DNA from 2 places in the uncultured Anaerofustis sp. genome. Region 1 is predicted to be linked to the other one. Evidence: riboswitches for the same ligand, from Rfam matches in the RefSeq annotation. Region 1 holds a riboswitch; the other holds the start of a gene.

The links. Region 1 has a riboswitch for FMN ahead of Q0516_RS01085 (ECF transporter S component). Riboswitches for the same ligand answer to the same signal wherever they lie in the genome.
Region 2: another riboswitch for FMN. It lies ahead of Q0516_RS03355 (ECF transporter S component); the one in region 1 lies ahead of Q0516_RS01085 (ECF transporter S component).

What each region holds. Positions count from the first base shown of each region.
Region 1 covers NZ_CALHFB010000004.1:45,146-54,300, forward strand. The annotation lists gene eno (phosphopyruvate hydratase) at 1-906, shown strand, start outside; gene Q0516_RS01080 (diphthine--ammonia ligase) at 1,057-1,737, shown strand; FMN riboswitch at 1,871-1,983, shown strand; gene Q0516_RS01085 (ECF transporter S component) at 2,058-2,678, shown strand; gene Q0516_RS01090 (4Fe-4S binding protein) at 2,682-3,305, shown strand; gene Q0516_RS01095 (MATE family efflux transporter) at 3,574-4,920, opposite strand; gene Q0516_RS01100 (helix-turn-helix domain-containing protein) at 5,018-5,602, opposite strand; gene Q0516_RS01105 (GIY-YIG nuclease family protein) at 5,606-5,968, opposite strand; gene Q0516_RS01110 (GNAT family N-acetyltransferase) at 6,624-7,052, shown strand; gene Q0516_RS01115 (alpha/beta hydrolase) at 7,181-7,930, shown strand; gene Q0516_RS01120 (hypothetical protein) at 7,960-8,457, opposite strand; gene Q0516_RS01125 (helix-turn-helix transcriptional regulator) at 8,615-8,833, shown strand; gene Q0516_RS01130 (hypothetical protein) at 8,820-9,155, shown strand, end outside.
Region 2 covers NZ_CALHFB010000030.1:78,574-87,728, reverse strand. The annotation lists gene Q0516_RS03390 (transaldolase family protein) at 1-306, shown strand, start outside; gene Q0516_RS03385 (MBL fold metallo-hydrolase) at 395-2,107, shown strand; gene Q0516_RS03380 (acylphosphatase) at 2,156-2,428, opposite strand; gene Q0516_RS03375 (DNA-3-methyladenine glycosylase I) at 2,443-3,000, opposite strand; gene murC (UDP-N-acetylmuramate--L-alanine ligase) at 3,078-4,478, opposite strand; gene spoVG (septation regulator SpoVG) at 4,737-5,018, shown strand; gene Q0516_RS03360 (DUF1287 domain-containing protein) at 5,082-5,741, shown strand; gene Q0516_RS03355 (ECF transporter S component) at 5,793-6,359, opposite strand; FMN riboswitch at 6,439-6,551, opposite strand; gene Q0516_RS03350 (helix-turn-helix transcriptional regulator) at 6,933-7,175, shown strand; gene Q0516_RS03345 (helix-turn-helix transcriptional regulator) at 7,245-7,535, shown strand; gene Q0516_RS03340 (rhodanese-like domain-containing protein) at 7,671-8,063, shown strand; gene Q0516_RS03335 (Rrf2 family transcriptional regulator) at 8,080-8,505, shown strand; gene Q0516_RS03330 (FAD-dependent oxidoreductase) at 8,508-9,155, shown strand, end outside.

The DNA.
Region 1 (9,155 bases):
ATAGGCAGACTTGCAGATATAAAAGACCCATGCGTACTTCCCGTACCTATGATGAATATTTTAAACGGCGGTAAGCATGCGGATAATAACGTAGATATCCAGGAATTCATGATAGTTCCTCACGGTGCTTCTTCATTTAAAGAAGCTCTTAGAATGGGCAGTGAAGTTTATCATAAATTGAAAGATATCTTAAAGCTTCAGAATTTATGTACTTCCGTAGGTGACGAAGGTGGATTTGCACCTAACCTTAAATGTGCGGAAGAAGCTATAATGCTTATATTAAAGGCGATAGAAAATGCAGGGTATAAAGCGGGAGAGGATATTTCTCTTGCCTTAGACGTTGCTAGCAGTGAGATATATGATAAAAATCAGGAATCGTATTTCTATGAGACCGAGAACAGAAGATACGGAGAAATGACTACCTATTATGAAATTCTTACGACAAAATATCCAATAATCTCAATCGAAGACGGATTATTCGAAGATGACTTTGAGCACTGGAAAGTTCTCACTGACAAAATAGGAAATAAAGTTCAGCTTGTTGGAGATGATTTATTCGTTACAAATGAAAAGAGACTTAAAAAAGGTATTGAAATGGGAGCGGGAAATTCGATACTTGTGAAAGTAAACCAAATCGGTTCCCTTACGGAAACCCTAAGTACCATGAAGCTTGCGAGAGAACACGGTTATACCACTATCGTTTCTCACAGATCGGGAGAGACAGAAGATACCTTTATCGCCGATTTAGCCGTTGGATTTAATGCGGGACAGATAAAAACCGGGGCACCGTCCAGAACAGAGAGGGTTTGTAAATACAACAGGCTCCTTAGGATAGAAGAAGATCTTGGAGAAAAGGCTAAATATATCGGAAAAGATGCATTCCCGAACTTAAAGAATTATGTTTAGTATAATTAAACAGCATAGGAAAACTGTGCTGTTTTTTTGTTTTTAATCCCCATTCGATTATGTATTAAATATTCATTTCTCTTTATTTACTTAAATTGCTTTTAATAATATAATATTTAAAAATAAATGAACATATATAGGAATAGTAAAATGGAAAAAGCATTTTTTAATTGGAGCAGCGGAAAAGATTCTTCATTGGCATTGTATAAAATGATGAAATCAAACGAATATGATATCAAATCTTTATTTACTGTTGTTAATAATAAAAAAATACCGATGCATGAAGTAAATTTAAACTTATTAAAAGAACAATCGACTTCCATAGGTATCCCGCTCACAACGATAGATTTATCGGATTACAAAACCGAAAGGGCTTATAACACTAAAATGAAAACTGAGATAAATAAATTTAAAGATAAGGATATTTTTACTTCTGTTTTTGGAGATATACATCTGAAAGAACTAAAAAAGTCAAGAGAAGCAAAGTGCACAAAATCAGGGATAAATGCAGTATTTCCTCTTTGGGGTATGAATACAAAAGAAATCATGAGAGAATTCATAGACTTAGGATTTAAGGCTGTCATAACTTCATTAAATGCTGAAATAGTAGATGAGAATTTTATAGGAAAAATCATCGACGATGATTTTATTTCAAGTTTCCCTTCAAATGCGGATATCTGCGGCGAGAACGGAGAATATCACTCTTTTGTTTATGACGGACCGATATTTAAATATCCTATTGATTATAAAATAGGAAGTAAATATGATAAAAGTTATATCAATAAAAGAAATAAAAGTATAGATAAATACTTATATCTTAATTTGGAATAATTATAAACTTATTTTATCAATGTAAAATATTTACAACCAAGTAAAAAAAATGTATAATAAAAAAGTAATCGAAGATTTAGCTTGATCCTCCAGTTATGCTAAATCGTGATTACATAAATTAAATAACTTTAAAAGTTATCTTCAGGGCAAGGTGCAATTCCTGACCGGCAGTAAAGTCTGCGAGCGAAAAGCTGACATGGTGAAATTCCATGACCGACGGTAAAGTCCGGATGAAAGAAGATATGATAAGAAACCGCCCTGTTGTTTTAGTACAAAGGGCGTTTTTTAAATTCACCTCATATCTGTTTATAAGGAGAATTATGGAGAACATTAATGAAAAAACAACACAAAAGACAAAGTCAAAAATCAATGTAAGAGTTATGGTAGTTACCGCAATGCTTAGTGCGGTATCATTCCTTCTGGCATTTTTGGAAATCCCGATGCCTCTGTCGCCGTCATTTGCGATGATGGATCTATCTGATTTACCCGCTCTTATAGGCTCATTTGCCTTCGGTCCCATAACTGGAGTAATAATAGAGCTTATTAAAAACGGGCTTCAGATGTTTTCTACCAATACCGGAGGTATAGGAGAACTTGCAAACTTTTTTATGGGAGCGTCTTTTGTATTCACCGCGGGGATTATTTACAAACGAAGAAAGACCAAGAAAACAGCTTTGGTTGCTTGTATATTAGCAAGCGTAGTTATGGCGGTAGTCGCCGGACTTCTTAACTATTTTGTACTTCTTCCGATGTACAGCGTATTCATGCCTTTAGAGCAGGTGATTGCTGCATTTTCAGAAATAATACCATTTATAAAAACAAAACTGGATGTAATCTTGTTCAGTGCAATTCCCGCAAATATTATAAAGGGACTTATTATCTCAGTTTTCACAATGCTTATTTATAAAGGAGTAAGTCCTATACTTAAAGGAGAAAAATAATCAATGAGAGAAGCTAAAGATTACTTCAAATTTTTAGTAGAAGAAATACATTCCGCTACATTTGCTACTGTGGACGATAACGGACTTCCCGAAACCTGCGTAATAGATGTTATGCTTTACGATGATGAGGCCCTTTATTTCATTACAGCCAAAGGCAAAGGTTTTTATGGCAGACTTATCAAAAGAGGATTTGTTTCACTGTCCGGAATGAAAGGACATGATACTATGTCTACAAAAGCCATTAGTGTGAAGGGAAAAGTTGAGTGTATAGACAGCGAAAAGCTTGATGAGATATTTAAGAAGAATACATATATGAATGAAATCTATTCTAGCGAAGAGAGCAAAATGGCACTCTCGGTATTCAAAATTTATCAGGGAGTCGGGGAGTATGTGGACCTCTCCGTTAAACCTATGGTAAAGAGGACATTTTCATTTGGAGGGGGAAATGTCGAAAAAAGAGGTTATGATATAACCGAGGATTGTATCCTCTGCGGTAAGTGTATCAAGGTATGCTCATTTAATGCAATAGAAGAAGCTGAGGAAAAATATAAAATAACTGAAGATAATTGCTTGGAGTGCGGGAACTGCTACAGCGTATGTCCCGCAGGAGCTGTAATAAAGTATTAAAAAAGACCGCTAAGCGGTCTTTTTTATGTATCAAACTGCTAATTAGAGAATTCCATAAATCATAGAAGTATTATTAAGATAAAATATAATTCCATTGCTTGATGGGGTATATTCTAAATAATCTTATTAATGTTGTAAAATTTGTTAGTGTTTTTTATATATGTATAAAATTTATTTTAGTTCGGATTATTTAATTTGATATCATTACAATAGCTTTTGTATATTTGAATTTGAATGTATAAAATCAGATATATTATCAAATACATCTTTATGTCATTAGTTTTTCATTTATTTCTTTCTTTTTTGATTTATAATATACTAATCCTATTATATCCGCTAAGATCCAGCCTATAGGTACGCTTATCCATATGCCAATAACTCCTATGCTTGGAATTTTAGATAATGTATATGCAAGGACTACTCTCGTTCCCAGCGATACTACCGTCAGTACTACCGATATAAAAGGCTTTTCCACGGCTCTGAAAAATCCGTAGAGTAAAAACAGACACCCTATACCGAAATAAAAAGCTCCCTCTATCCTTAAATAAGTTATACCATGATTTATAATCTCAGCTTTCGAAGCGTCCACGAATATAAGCATGAATTGTTTTGCGAATATAAAAACGATGAGAGATATGATAAAACAGAATATAATAGTATATTTGACTGCGTTTTTTATCCCTTCTTTTATCCTATACTTTTTCTTCGCACCGTAGTTTTGAGCAATAAAAGTAGAAAATGCATTACCGAAATCCTGAACGGGCATATATGCAAAAGAATCTATCTTTACGGCGGCGGCAAAGGCTGCCATTACTATGGTACCAAATGAGTTTATAAGTCCCTGAACCAAAAGTATCCCAAAGTTCATTATGGACTGCTGGATACATGTAAGAAAGGAAAACTTGAATATATCTTTTATAATATCTCTATCAAATTTTAATTCAGCAATACTAAATCTAAACTCGGGAAATTTAATCAAAGTGTATAAGGCTATTCCTATACCCGATACAAACTGAGATATAACCGTTGCTATAGCAGCGCCCTTTACTCCCATGTTAAAAGATAAAACAAATATCAAATCAAGGACTATATTCAAAACCACGGATACTCCAAGATAAATGAGAGGAGAAAAGGAGTTACCCACAGACCTGAGTACAGATGAATAAAAATTGTATAAAAATGTTGCGGTTATCCCAAAGAATATTATCCATAAATAACTCTTCATCATCGGATAAATCGAAGGAGGGATGTTTAAAAAATCCATTATTGGGTCAATGAATACAAAGACCGCTATATTCAAAATAATAGTAACAGAAAGTATGATAACAAAAGAAATCCCGATGCTTTTCTTTAATTTTTCCTTGTCATTTTCTCCGTACCTGATAGAAAAGACCGCGCCGCTGCCCATACAAAGTCCCAGTAATATGGAAGTTAAAAATATCATCAATGTATAAGAAGACCCAACAGCAGCCAGTGCATCGGAGCCTATAAATTTTCCAACGATTATCGTATCTGCAATATTATATATTTGCTGAAGTAGATTTCCTATTATCATAGGGACAGCAAACAACATCATTTTCTTTGTTATATTTCCGCTTGTTAAATCTATTAGCATAGTAGTATCCCTTGAAGTCTTTTATACTATGATATAAAGTTATTTCATAAATGTCAATTTAAGATTGACATTAAAAAAGGCTTTTTAAGCCTTTGATTTAATACTTCTTCATATATAGACCTTCTGCTTTTGAATATGCATAGAATATACCATGCCCCGAGTATCTGAACCTTGCTTCTGCATGACCTTCGGGGTATAGTTTATTTAGATATACTTTGTCATATGTTACATATGCAATAAATGATATATAGTTTTCTTTGGTCATTGCATGATCCATGTGGACATAAAATTCATTATCGATAAAGTCTACTTTGATAAGTCCTTTATCCAAAGTATCGCTTACTTTAAGTTCCTTCAGCTGTGAAGAACAGCATGAAGCATTTATTTCCTTTGTGCTTATTATTATATTGTCGCAGTTATCGCAGACATAAAACTTGGTGTTTTTCATATTTCCTCCTTTATTATCATTTATTTTTACTTCTCCCGTAAGCAAATAATCTATTTGAGTGTCGAGTACTTCGGCTAAAGCACTTAAAATGCTTATATCCGGAAGTCCGTTTCCCGTTTCCCATTTTGATATCGTCTTGTCGCTTACACTTAACTTATCTCCGATTTCTTTTTGTGTCATATCCTTTTTTATTCTTAGAGTTTTTATTAAATTACCTATTTTTATATTATCCATTTTCTATTTCCTTTTTTTCTTCTTCATTCTCTTTGATTCGGGGACTTCTTTAAGGCTGTTTTCCAAAAGCTCATCAAGTTTTTTTAATGTTTTTTCTTTATCTTCTTTGGTTTTTAATTCAAGTCTTTTATAAATTTTAATTTCGAAGCTATCGGCTTCGTATTTATTCCATAATTCCTGTAAATATTTATTTGGATATGAACCGCTGTTCAGCTTTACTTTGTTACTGTTTATTTTAGCTTTTATATCATTTGCCGTACCTAAAAATATTTCATTTGTATGTATACACTTATATGATAAAATACCCATTTCGGGAGTCCTGTTTTTATATTCATATATCATCTGTTTTCTTTTTTCTCTATCCATTTTATTACCTCGAATGATATTATACCATATATAAATGGTTTATAACTCTACGCATGGTGGAATAAAAAAAAGAAGCATATTCCTATGCTTGTTCTTTACTCTGCAAACATATATAAGAACATTGTCAGTATTTTGTTTGATTATTTCAAGGCTTATTCCGTTCTCGTTTCATTCTCTGTTCTACTTTTTTATGTTGATTTTGAGCGGGAATTATAATTAAAAGAATAGTTAAAGAAAATAAAGTCATTAGAGTTCAAAGAGTAGGGGAACGTTTAAGGGGTAATATTTCTAAAACAAAATTGTACACCTTGCATTGCTGATAGAATGGTCATGGTACCGCATAAAACAAATATTTGGAAGTTATGGCTATTTTTTTAAGGGTATGCACACTATGCAGTACCGTTCATTCTATTAAATATAAAAAAGAGATAAATATTACATTAATCCTTGTTAATGTATAGGTAAAAAATATATGTAACACATATATATTCATTACAAGTGTTAGCTATTGCTAACAATGATAGAATATCATTTTTTATTTTATTTGTCAATATCTTTTTAAATAAAACCCCAAATAAGTCTTATATATGATTTTAACTGTTTTATAAGACTATTAATGTGTTATATTATAATAAAAAAATATAAGGAATATCATATGGAGATAAGAAGTATAAAAGAAAGTGAGCTGTTGTCCGCTCTTGATTTGGTATGGAAAGTATTTTTAAAATACGAAGCACCCTCTTATTCAAAAGAGGGGATAGAGGAATTTAAAAGTTTTTTAAATAACATTGAAGAAATATCAAGGCTTAATATATATGGTTATTTTAAGGATAAAGACGTTATAGGTGTAATTGCTATTAGGGAAAATCATATATGTTTATTTTTTGTAGATGATAAATACCATAGAAAAGGGATAGGAAGAAAGCTCTTTGATTATGTAAGATGTATCGTTAGTGAGGATATCACGGTAAACTCTTCGCCGTATGCGGTCAAGTTTTATCATAAGCTTGGTTTTACCGATACCGATAAGGAACAAACGATAAATGGGATTATATATACGCCTATGATTTATAAAGGGATATGATATAATATTGATATTAAAAAGAGAAAAGGAGAAAAGTGATGGGTATCTGGACTGAATAGTAAGCGAGGCTTTATGTTATAATGCCTTGCGAGTCATTTAATGGAATAAAAATGAATTGGAGGCATGTTATGTCATATTTTAAATATAAAAACGAGAATGCATATTACTGCGAAATAGGTAATGGAAAGCCAGTGATGTTCCTTCACGGAAATGCGGTATCTTCAAAGATGTTTAAGCCTATTTTATCTCTGTATAAAAATAATTTTAAGGTCATTCTTATAGATTTTTTAGGCTCAGGTAAATCGGATAGGGTAGAAACGTTCGATACTGATTTATGGATAGATCAGGGGAAGCAAGTTACTAAACTTATAAAGTATCTGGGGTACGATAAAGTAAATCTTATAGGAACCAGCGGAGGTGCATGGGCAGCTATAAATGCGGCACTTTATTGTCCCGAGCTGATAAACAAAGTTGTCGCTGATAGCTTTGACGGAAGGAAACTCGGTGATACATTTAAAGAGGATTTGATAGAAGAGAGAATAAGTGCAAAGAAAAGTATTTTTACTAAATACTTTTATAAATGGTGTCATGGCGAAGACTGGGAAAATCCAGTGGATAAAGATACCGAAGTGCTTATAAAAATGGCTGAGGAAGATGTTCCTTTGTTCTATAGACCTATAAAGGAATTGTCCGTTCCGCTTCTTCTTACGGGAAGCATGAAAGATGAGATGATAAAAAAGGATTTTATCACAGAATACGAAGAAATTATCTTTGAAATCGGAGCAGGGGATATCCATATTTTTGAAATAGGAAAACATCCTGCCATAATATCCAATGCTAAAGAATTTTCAAAAATCATAATAGATTTTCTTAAATAGAAAAAGAGTGGGGAACCACTCTTTTTTATTTAGTATGAACCGCTGCAAAATATCCTTTCTATTATAAAGACGAGCATAGTTGTAACAGTATTTGCAAGTATTATCATATTAAATAATTTAGCTTTGTTTTTTGTATAACTTTTGAGTATCCCATATACAATAGGAAGTTCGATTAATATAGTCATAAGTAAATATATAAAACAGATATTATATGTTGGAATGTTATCAAGGCATTCTTTAAATGTGTAACCTACTTCAGCACCAAATCCTTGAATGTAAATATATGGTGCTGCAAAAGAAGCCAAGTTTGCCAGAGTAATTACCGATATCACGACTAGCCATTTCTTTTCATCAAGGGAGTTTATTGTCATAATGACCTCTATAGTTAAAGTCAAAATCATAACCATAGGCAATAAATCGAAAGGTCTTTTATCCACCCAGCCCCATGAAGAATTCGCATAAACATATCCGTTATAAAATAAAACATATAGGAGAAGCAATAGCCCTGATAAGCAATTCTTTTTCATATTAATTTCCTCTTTTTATATGTAATATATTAAAATTATATCATAATATATGACTTTATAATATTATTTCTTATTAATATGTAAAGGAACATTGACAAAAATCATTAAAAGGCATATAATATTGTAAAGGAACATTGTCAAAAAGGAGATGTTGTATTTGGAAAACAAAGTAGAAGAATTAAGAAAGAAAATGGGATTGAATCAAGAGAATTTTGCGAAACAGCTAAAAGTGTCCAGGCAGACGATTAGTTCCATAGAAAACGGGAAGTACAATCCTTCTCTCGAACTGGCTTTTGAAATTGCGGATTTCTTTGATAAAAGGATAGAAGATGTTTTTATACATGAAAGGAAAGATGATGATAATGAAAAAGAATAATCTTATGCTTGGGATATTGTATGCTATTCTCGGAAGTGTATTTTTAATTATTGCCATATCACATAACGATAATAAACTAAGCGGTGTTCTTTGGGGACTTACCGGAGCTATGGCGGGTATGGGATTTTCTATGATTTATAAATATATATACTGGACTCGTCCGAAGAATAAGGAAAGATACGCTGAAATGCTTGAAAATGAAAGAATAGATATGCACGATGAATTAAAGGAAAAACTCAGAGATAAAAGCGGACGTTATGCTTATGTCATAGCTCTTGTCGTAATAGCACTTTCTATGATGGTCTTTTCTATCCTTTCAAGT
Region 2 (9,155 bases), on a different contig from region 1:
CTTGCTTCTACAGCAGGTGCTGATTATGTAGCTCCATACGTAAACAGAATTGATAACTTCTCTTCTGACGGTATCGGTGTTGTTGGTGATATAGTAAACTTATTCGAAATGTATGATAAAGATACAAAAGTTTTAGCTGCAAGCTTTAAAAATACACAACAAGTATACAATGTAGCTATGGTTGGTTCTCATGCTGCTACAATCAGCTGTGACTTATTCGAACAACTTATTTATCATCCTTTGACAACTTCTGCTATAATGGAATTTGAAGAAAAAGGTGCAGAATACTATACTTACGAAAAATAGTAATTATTAGTTTAAATATTATTGTATAATTTGAGTGGATATTTTATCCACTCTTTTTTATTACAAAAAAATTGATGAGGGAAATATTATGAAATTCAAAAATAAAATATTATGTGTTGTATTGACCATAGTAATTTCGTTTTCAGTGTTTGCTCCTTTTGTATTTGCAGAGAGATTATCCGGGAATAATAATTCAATGAAAGCTCATTTTATTGATGTAGGTCAGGGCGACAGTATTTTCATAGAAAATAACTCAGAAAATATGCTTGTTGACACCGGTAATTCTCCCGGCGGAGATAAAGTAATAAGTTATTTAAATAAAATAAATGTAAGTAAATTAGACAGACTTGTCATCACTCATCCCGATATAGACCATATGGGAGGTGCTATAAAAATAGTTGAACATTTTGGCAATATCAAGCATGGTGTATTTATTTCTTCTGTAATGGAAGGTGAAAATGCAGAGGCAAAAGTAGCTTATGGTAAATTGATGAAATTACTAGAAGATAAAAATATAGATGTCATCAAAGTTAAAACCGGAGATACATTTGATATAGGTGATATAAAGAATAAAGTTCTCTATGGTGAGACGGATTTAGCCGGTAATGATGCAAGCCTTGTTTTAGATGTAAGTTTTTTAGGCAGAAATTTACTTCTGACAGGTGATATGACCGGCAGTGCAGAAAATATTTTATTAAATGAAAACTTAATCAAGCATTATGATGTACTTAAAGTAGCTCATCATGGTGCCAAAACTTCTAGTTCAATGCCATTTTTAAGTAAAGTCAAACCAACATATTCTATCATTGGCGTAGGAAAGAATAGTTACGGACATCCCACTAAAGAAACCATAAACAATCTAACAAAAGTGGGTTCTAAAGTTTATCGTACAGATAGGGACGGAAGTATTACAGTCACTATTGATGATAAAAGAATTAATGTTACGAAGGAAAAGGCGACATGTCCAAGTACAAGTGTCAGTGTGACTCCGTCTTCGAGTATGTATCTATCTGAAAAGAAGACAATTAAAGCAGGTCTAACTCCTGATTATTCTACGGATAAAATAACATTTTCCAGCAGTAATTCAAAGATTGCGGCAGTTACTTCATCCGGAGTTGTAACCGGCAAGAAAGTTGGTAAATGTTATGTTTACGCAAAGTCGACTTCAGGTAAAGTAGCTAAATGTCTTGTTACCGTTAAAGCACCAATATTATCGGTGTCTAAGAAAAAGATTAGTCTATACACAAGTTTTAGTACTAATATAAAAGGGAGTGCGAAACCTTCTTCATATATTAAGTTTAAATCTTATAATAATAAAATCGTAACTGTAAGTTCAAAGGGAACAATTAAAGCAAAAAAAGCAGGAAAGACGCATATTTTAGCTTATTCTTCTCTCGGAAGAAAAGTAAAAGTTCCGGTTACCGTTAAACAATCTAAACTTAAATTATCTAAGAAGTCCGGGAAAATTATTTCAGGTAAGAAAGTAAAGATAAAAGCAAAATGCAGTCCAAAGAATAAAATAAAATTTGTATCTTCAAATAAAAAGATAGCAACAGTTAACAGTAAAGGTGTAGTTACCGGTAAAAAGGCAGGAACTACAACAATAAAAGTTAAGGCAAACGGTATTACTTTAAAATATAAAATAAAAGTTTTAAGTAAATCTCATTTGAAAGTATATATTTCCAATAGAAAAAGTACTTGTTATCATTACAGTAAAACTTGTTTAAAATCTCCAAAGAAAACAACTTTAGGTAAGGCAAAGAAAGCAGGATATTTACCTTGTAAGAGATGTGTTAAATAATAAAGAAATAAAAAATAGCACTAATTATAAATTTAGTGCTATTTTTATTTAATATAAGACGTCAAAAGATGTTTCATTTTGAATGATTTCTATATAATCTACCTTCATAGATGCTATATAGATAAAACGGTCGTACTTTAATTCTTTTATAGCTTCATCTATAAGATATTCTTCTCCTTGAAATTCAGCTTCTACATTTCCGTTTTTTAAGTTTTTTACAAACCCTGTCAGACCAAGTTTAGTAGCTTCTTTATAAGCGGTGTATCTAAACCCTACAGCCTGAACTCTTCCTTTAAAAATGTAATGTTTTCTTACTTTCATAATAAACACCTCTCTTAATATCTGAAACACTCTTTTTCATGGTCATTTATTATTCCTATGGATTGAAGATAAGAGTATATAATTATCGTCCCCACATATTTCATACCGCGTTTTTTTAAGTCTCTTGATACAGTATCAGATAGTTCATTATGCGTTGGCATATTGTCATCGGTATTTTTTATTATTTTGCCATTTGTAAAGCCCCAGATATAATTCTTAAAACTTCCGAATTCATTTTGTATCTTTATAAATATTTTAGCATTGTTTATTGCTGCATTTATTTTGTTTTTATTCCTAACTATATCTTTATTGTTTAATAATTCGTTTACCTTTTCTTCACTGTATTTAGATACTTTAATTACATCGAAATTGTCAAATGCTTTTCTAAATGCTTCTCTTTTTTTTAGTATCGTTATCCACGATAGACCTGCCTGAAACCCTTCAAGTATAAGCATTTCAAATAACTCTTTATCATTATAGGTAGGTACGCCCCACTCTTTATCGTGATAATCGATATAAATTTCAGAATTTAAATCTACCCATTTGCATCTTTTTATGTTTTCTTCTTTCATATAATACCTTCCACAGTTTATTATAAATATTATATCAGAAATAAAAAAAGATGTACAACAATGTACATCTTAATAATTTATTTATAAACTTCTTTTAATTTTTCTACTATATCATATGCAACCTGATTTATTGATTGGCTTCCCGCTACCAATACAAAATCTCCCGCTTTTGCATTCTTTACTACATAGTCTCTTATATCGCTGAATTCACTTATTACTCTTGAAGGTATATTATATTTTTCTACTACTTTTTTTGCTATATCTTCGGAATAGATATTCCATTCATTATCTTCTCTGTCAGAGTAAATATCATTTAATATAAGTTCATCCGCGCCTTTCATTGCTTCCACGAATTCATCGAATAAGAGGAATGTCCTGGAGTAAGTATGAGGCTGGAATATTACAAACAACTTATTATGTTCATAATTTTTACAAGCATCAATTGTAACCTTAAGTTCTGTGGGATGATGTGCATAGTCCTCAATAACAGTAATATCGTTAACTATACCTCTCTTTTCAAATCTTCTTTTAGCTCCGGTAAACTCTTTAAAGCTGTCATTTACAACTTCTTTATCTATCATGAAAAAGTCTGCTACGGCTACTACGCTCAAAGCATTTAAAACATTATGTTCACCCGGGATATTTAGTTCAAAATTGTGATAGAATTCTCCGTGTTTATAAACATCGAAGTTTGGATTACCGAATTTATCATATGTTATGTTCTTGGCTACAAAATCATTGCTGTCGGATAGTCCTGCTTTAACAATTTTACATTCTAAACCTTCAAGTATATCCAAAACATTTTCATCGTCTCCGTTTACTACAAGCATTCCGTCCTTTGGTGTTATCTGTGCAAATTTTCTAAATGATTCTTTTATTTGTTCAAGTCCGCCGGTAAAGTAATCTAAATGATCTTTTTCTATATTTTGAATTGTTCCCACAAAATGTCTTGAGTGTAAGAAACTATCCACAAACTCACATGCTTCTATAACAAAATAATCGCTGTCGCCCACTCTTGAATTCCCGTTTATCTTTTTAAGCGTTCCGCCTATTGAAATAGAAGGGTCTAAATTTGCATTTAAAAAAACTAAAGACATCAATGAAGAGGTTGTAGTTTTTCCATGAGTACCGCTTACTGCAATTGTTCTTTTATAATATCTGCTGATGAGTCCGAGATAAACAGAACGTTCAAGTTCTAAGATACCTTTGTTTTTTCCTTCTACTCTTTCAGGGTTATTTTCTCTTATAGCTGCTGAATATACGATTAGATCAATATCATCAGTTATATTTTCTTTATTATGTCCGATAATTACTTTAATTCCATTTTTTTCTAACTTCTCTGTATATACACAAGGTCTCATGTCAGAACCCAAAACTTCTTTGCCGTTGATTTTAGACATAAGTGCAAGCCCCGACATACTGGTTCCGCCGATACCTATAAAATATATTTTTTTAATATTCTCTAAATCTATATTCATAATTAATTCACCGCCATGTAATTTTTATCTTAAAATAAATATAATATACATTTTACTATGTTTTTATAATTTTTACAATATGTATTTTATTGTATATAACTATAGTTAAATATACTAATAAAATATATGCATCTTATTTTAAAATATAACTATTATGAAAATCCCAAATCCCTTATGTACAGCCTATGTAATCGTTGTTGCAATTATAAAATTTATGAGGTATAATATTTATAACAGATTAAAGGGAGGAAACGTATAATGCAAATCACAGACATTAGGGTAAGAAAGACATATGATGAAGGTAAGATGAAAGCAATTGTATCAGTAACATTTGACGATCAGTTTGTTATTCACGACATCAAAATTATTGAAGGAGATAATGGGGTATTTATTGCTATGCCGAGCAGAAAAATGCCTAATGGGGAATTCAAAGATATTGCACATCCTATAAACCTTGAAACCAGAGTCGATATTCAAAATAAGGTTTTAAAAGCTTATGAAGAAAAGTTACAGGAATTAGAAAACGAAGTTGAAGATTAGTTTTTCTAAAAGGGCAGTTCTCTATTAGGGGAACTGTTTTTTTGTATTTGGAATGAGGGGATTATGAATAAAAAGAGAATTTTGTTTTTAATAATAATAGTATTTGCTGTTATTTTATTATATATTTTTAAATATTTCGGATATATACCAACTAAATCTTATAGCTCGGAAGAACTTGGAATAAAAGATATAAAGTCTGATATAGATAAGGATAAGGACGGAATAGATGATTATACTGATATAATGCTTGGCGCCAGAGAGTATGTAATGACGAAACCTAAATATAAAAGTGCATATTATAAAGACGGATATCCTCCTAAGGGCGAAGGAGTATGTACAGACGTAATATGGTATGCATTTAAAAAAGCGGGATATGATTTGAAAGATTTGGTTGATTATGATATCAAAAATAACATAAAAGAATATTATAGAGTAGAAGGTAATCCGGACCCCAATATTGACTTTAGAAGGGTACCGAATTTATTAGTCTTTTTTAGGATGAATGCACTTTCTCTTACGAAAGACATAACAAAGGTAGACCAGTGGCAGCCCGGAGATATAATAACATTTTCAGATAGTCATATAGGAATAGTATCGGATAAGAGAACTAAAAATGGTGAAGTATTCATAATACATCAAAGTAAGTTTGAGAAAAAAGAAGTTTATGCAATGTATAGATATAATGATATCAGCGGTCACTTTAGATGGATTAATAAAAAATAAGACCTTCATAAAGAAGGTCTAAGGATTTCATTAAGTAAAGAATTGTATATATTATTTAGTTGTATTTATTACATTTCTGTCATTTTGTTTGTTGATAAAATTACTTATTGGTTTATAAATAATAAATGTAACTAAACAATTGATACCTGCTTTGAGTAAATTAAATGGAATTACAGCTACCGGTAGGGAAGCTATTACAGCATCCATTGGCATTCCATAAAAATTGGTTGTAATAAGTAAGTTTGCCGGGATCATTACTATTACCATTGATAATGCTCCTAGTATCAAACCTATCATTGCACCTTTTTTTGTTTTATTTTTTCTATACACAAGTGCGGTTACTCCAACCAAGGCGCTGCTCGAAATAATATGCATAAGTGCTCCTACCCAGCCATTCATAGCGCTCACCGTCATTGCTTGAATTGAGCTTGAAATAATGACTGCGATGATCCCAACTACAGGTCCGAACTGTAATCCTGCAATTAATAACGGGATATCCATTGGTTCATACTCGAGCCATGCAGCCGACGGCATGATAGGAAATCTTATGATTAACATAAGTACTATCGATAAAGCAATAAGCATCGATACTGTTACAAGTCTTCTAGTGTCTTTCATTTTTTCTATACCTCCTAAAATTAAGGTATACATAAAAAAATAGTAATCACCCTTCAGGAAATTACTAAAAAAATACTTTATGTATCCTCTCTCATCCGGACTTTACCGTCGGTAAAGGAATTTCACCTTTTCAGCTTGCGCTCGCAGACTTTAACTGCCGGTAGGGAATTGCACCCAACCCTGAAGATTGTTCTCCTTTATTATAATATATTTTTACTTTATGTCAATATAATTACATTATAAATAAAAATATTTTAAATTATGTAGACTTAATGGATGAAATTGGTAAAATATATAAGTGGGCATAGTTATCTGATATAGAATATTGACGTTAAAGTATGGGAGAAAGTATATGATTGTTTTCTTTTGTGTTATTAAGATATTTATTTATATTTTCAGTGATTTCGGGATGTGTTTTTACGCGTCCTTTTTTATTACAAAATGTTAAGTAAATATTTAATAATTGTTTTATATGTAGATACTACTTTATGCTACTAAAATTGAAAGGAGGTGATATATGAAGATAATTTTGGGTTTTTATCTATGAAAATAATTAGAAAAGGAGGTATAGAAATGCAGTTAAGAGACTCACTAAATAGAAGGATAATTGAATTATGTGATGAAAGAGGACTATCTATTAATAAACTTGCGAATATGTCAGCAATTCCGCCTACTACTGTTTATAGTATGTTTGACGGCAAATGTGCTAATCCAAGTTTCAAAACTATTAAAATGATTTGCGATAGTTTGGATATGGATATAAAAGATTTTTTCGATTCTGAATTCTTTGTAAATTTAGAAAAAGGTTTTAAATAGAATGTTCAAGATTTGTTGTCAGAGGGATAAAAATCCCTTTGGCAATTTTAATTTTAAAGGAGAAAAACAATGAATAGAGAAAAAATATCAGTAAATGCAATATATAAAACAGATACTAATCTTATTGGTGCTATAACGAAAAGGATAATAAGAATAAGCGAAGCAAAAGAAATTTCCATTAAAAGTCTTGCAGAGAGCGCAGGTATTCCTCCGACAACTGTATATAGTTTATTTGATGGAAAAAGTCAAAATCCGGGTATAGATGTTATATATAGTTTATCAAGAGTACTCGATATGAAAATGGATGAATTTTTTAGCTGTGATGAAATGGAAGAACTGTACAAATCTGAATTAAAATAACTGTTTAGACAGTTATTATTTAAAGAGAGGAAATTTATTTCCTCTCTTTTTTATTTTATATTGACAAATATATCTGTAACAGTTATAATTACATTAAAGAAACTGTAACACGAATTGTTACATAAGGAGGATGTTGTGAAAAATATATTGATTATAGTGGGAATTGTTATTATCTTGTTTATTAGTTTTAAATTTTTTATCCCTAAAGAAGAAAATAAAAGTGCTTATCATAAAATTTCTGCTTTGGAAGCGAAAGAGATGATGGAACTAGATGATGTAACTATTTTAGATGTAAGAAGAGAAGATGAATATAAAAGCGGACATATAAAAAATGCAGTATTGGTTCCAAATGAAACTATTAGTAATGAAGTATTAGAAGAAATTCCAAATTTAGAAAAAACTATATTAGTTTACTGCAGGTCGGGTAAGAGAAGTAAAGATGCTTCGATGAAGTTAGTTGATATAGGATATAAAAATATATATGATTTTGGCGGGATAATTGACTGGCCTTATGAAATAGAGAAATAATTTTAGGAGGTAATTGATGAATAGCGAATTTGCGGTTTCGGTTCATGCATTGGTTTTTTTAAATCATCACTATAAAGAAATTAAGACAAGTGAAGAAATATCCGAGAATATTTGTATAAATCCAGCAAGGGCAAGGAAAATCCTTTCCAAACTTAAAAAGGCAGGACTGGTAAATACAAAAGAAGGTTCTGTAAAGGGCGGATATAGTTTTACTCTAGATGCGGCTAAGATCACTTTACTTGATGTTTATCAGGCAATCGGCAAAAGGGTAATAGATATATCTTGGCGTTCGGGAAATGTCAATATGGAATGTTTGATAGCTTCCGGTATGGGGGATATCATGGACGAAGTATATGAAAAATTAGATGATGTATGTAAAGAAGAGCTAAGTAAAATAACAATAACGGATATAGACAGTAAAATATTTAAAAATGGAGAATAGAAATGAAAAAATATGATGATACAATTATAGGATTTGGTAAGGGCGGAAAAACTTTAGCAGGATATTTGGCAAAGAAAGGTGAAAAGGTTGCTATAATAGAAAAGTCAAATAAAATGTATGGCGGGACTTGTATAAACGTGGGATGTATTCCTTCTAAATCACTTGTTAAAAATGCTTCAAAGACAGCACAAATGGGAGATATTTCATTTGAAGAAAAATGTGACTTATACCATAAAGCGATTTTGGAAAAAAGAAACTTAACCGAAATGCTTAGAGGCAAAAATTATGCTAAATTAAATGATTTGGATAATGTTGATGTTATCAATGCAAAAGCAAGTTTTGAAGATAAAAATGTGATTAAAATCACATATGAAGACGGTGAAGAATTATTAAGTGCAGATAAAATATATATAAATACTGGTTCGACATCTGTAGTTCCAAAGATAGAAGGGGTCGAAAATAATCCATATGTATATTTTAGTGATACCTTAATGGACCTCGATACTTTACCAAAGAGGCTAATTATAATAGGGGGAGGATATATCGGTCTTGAATTTGCTTCTATGTATGCGAACTTTGGAAGTAGTGTAACTGTTATTCAAGACGGTGATAAATTTATTCCGAGAGAAGACGAAGATATTGCTAACGAA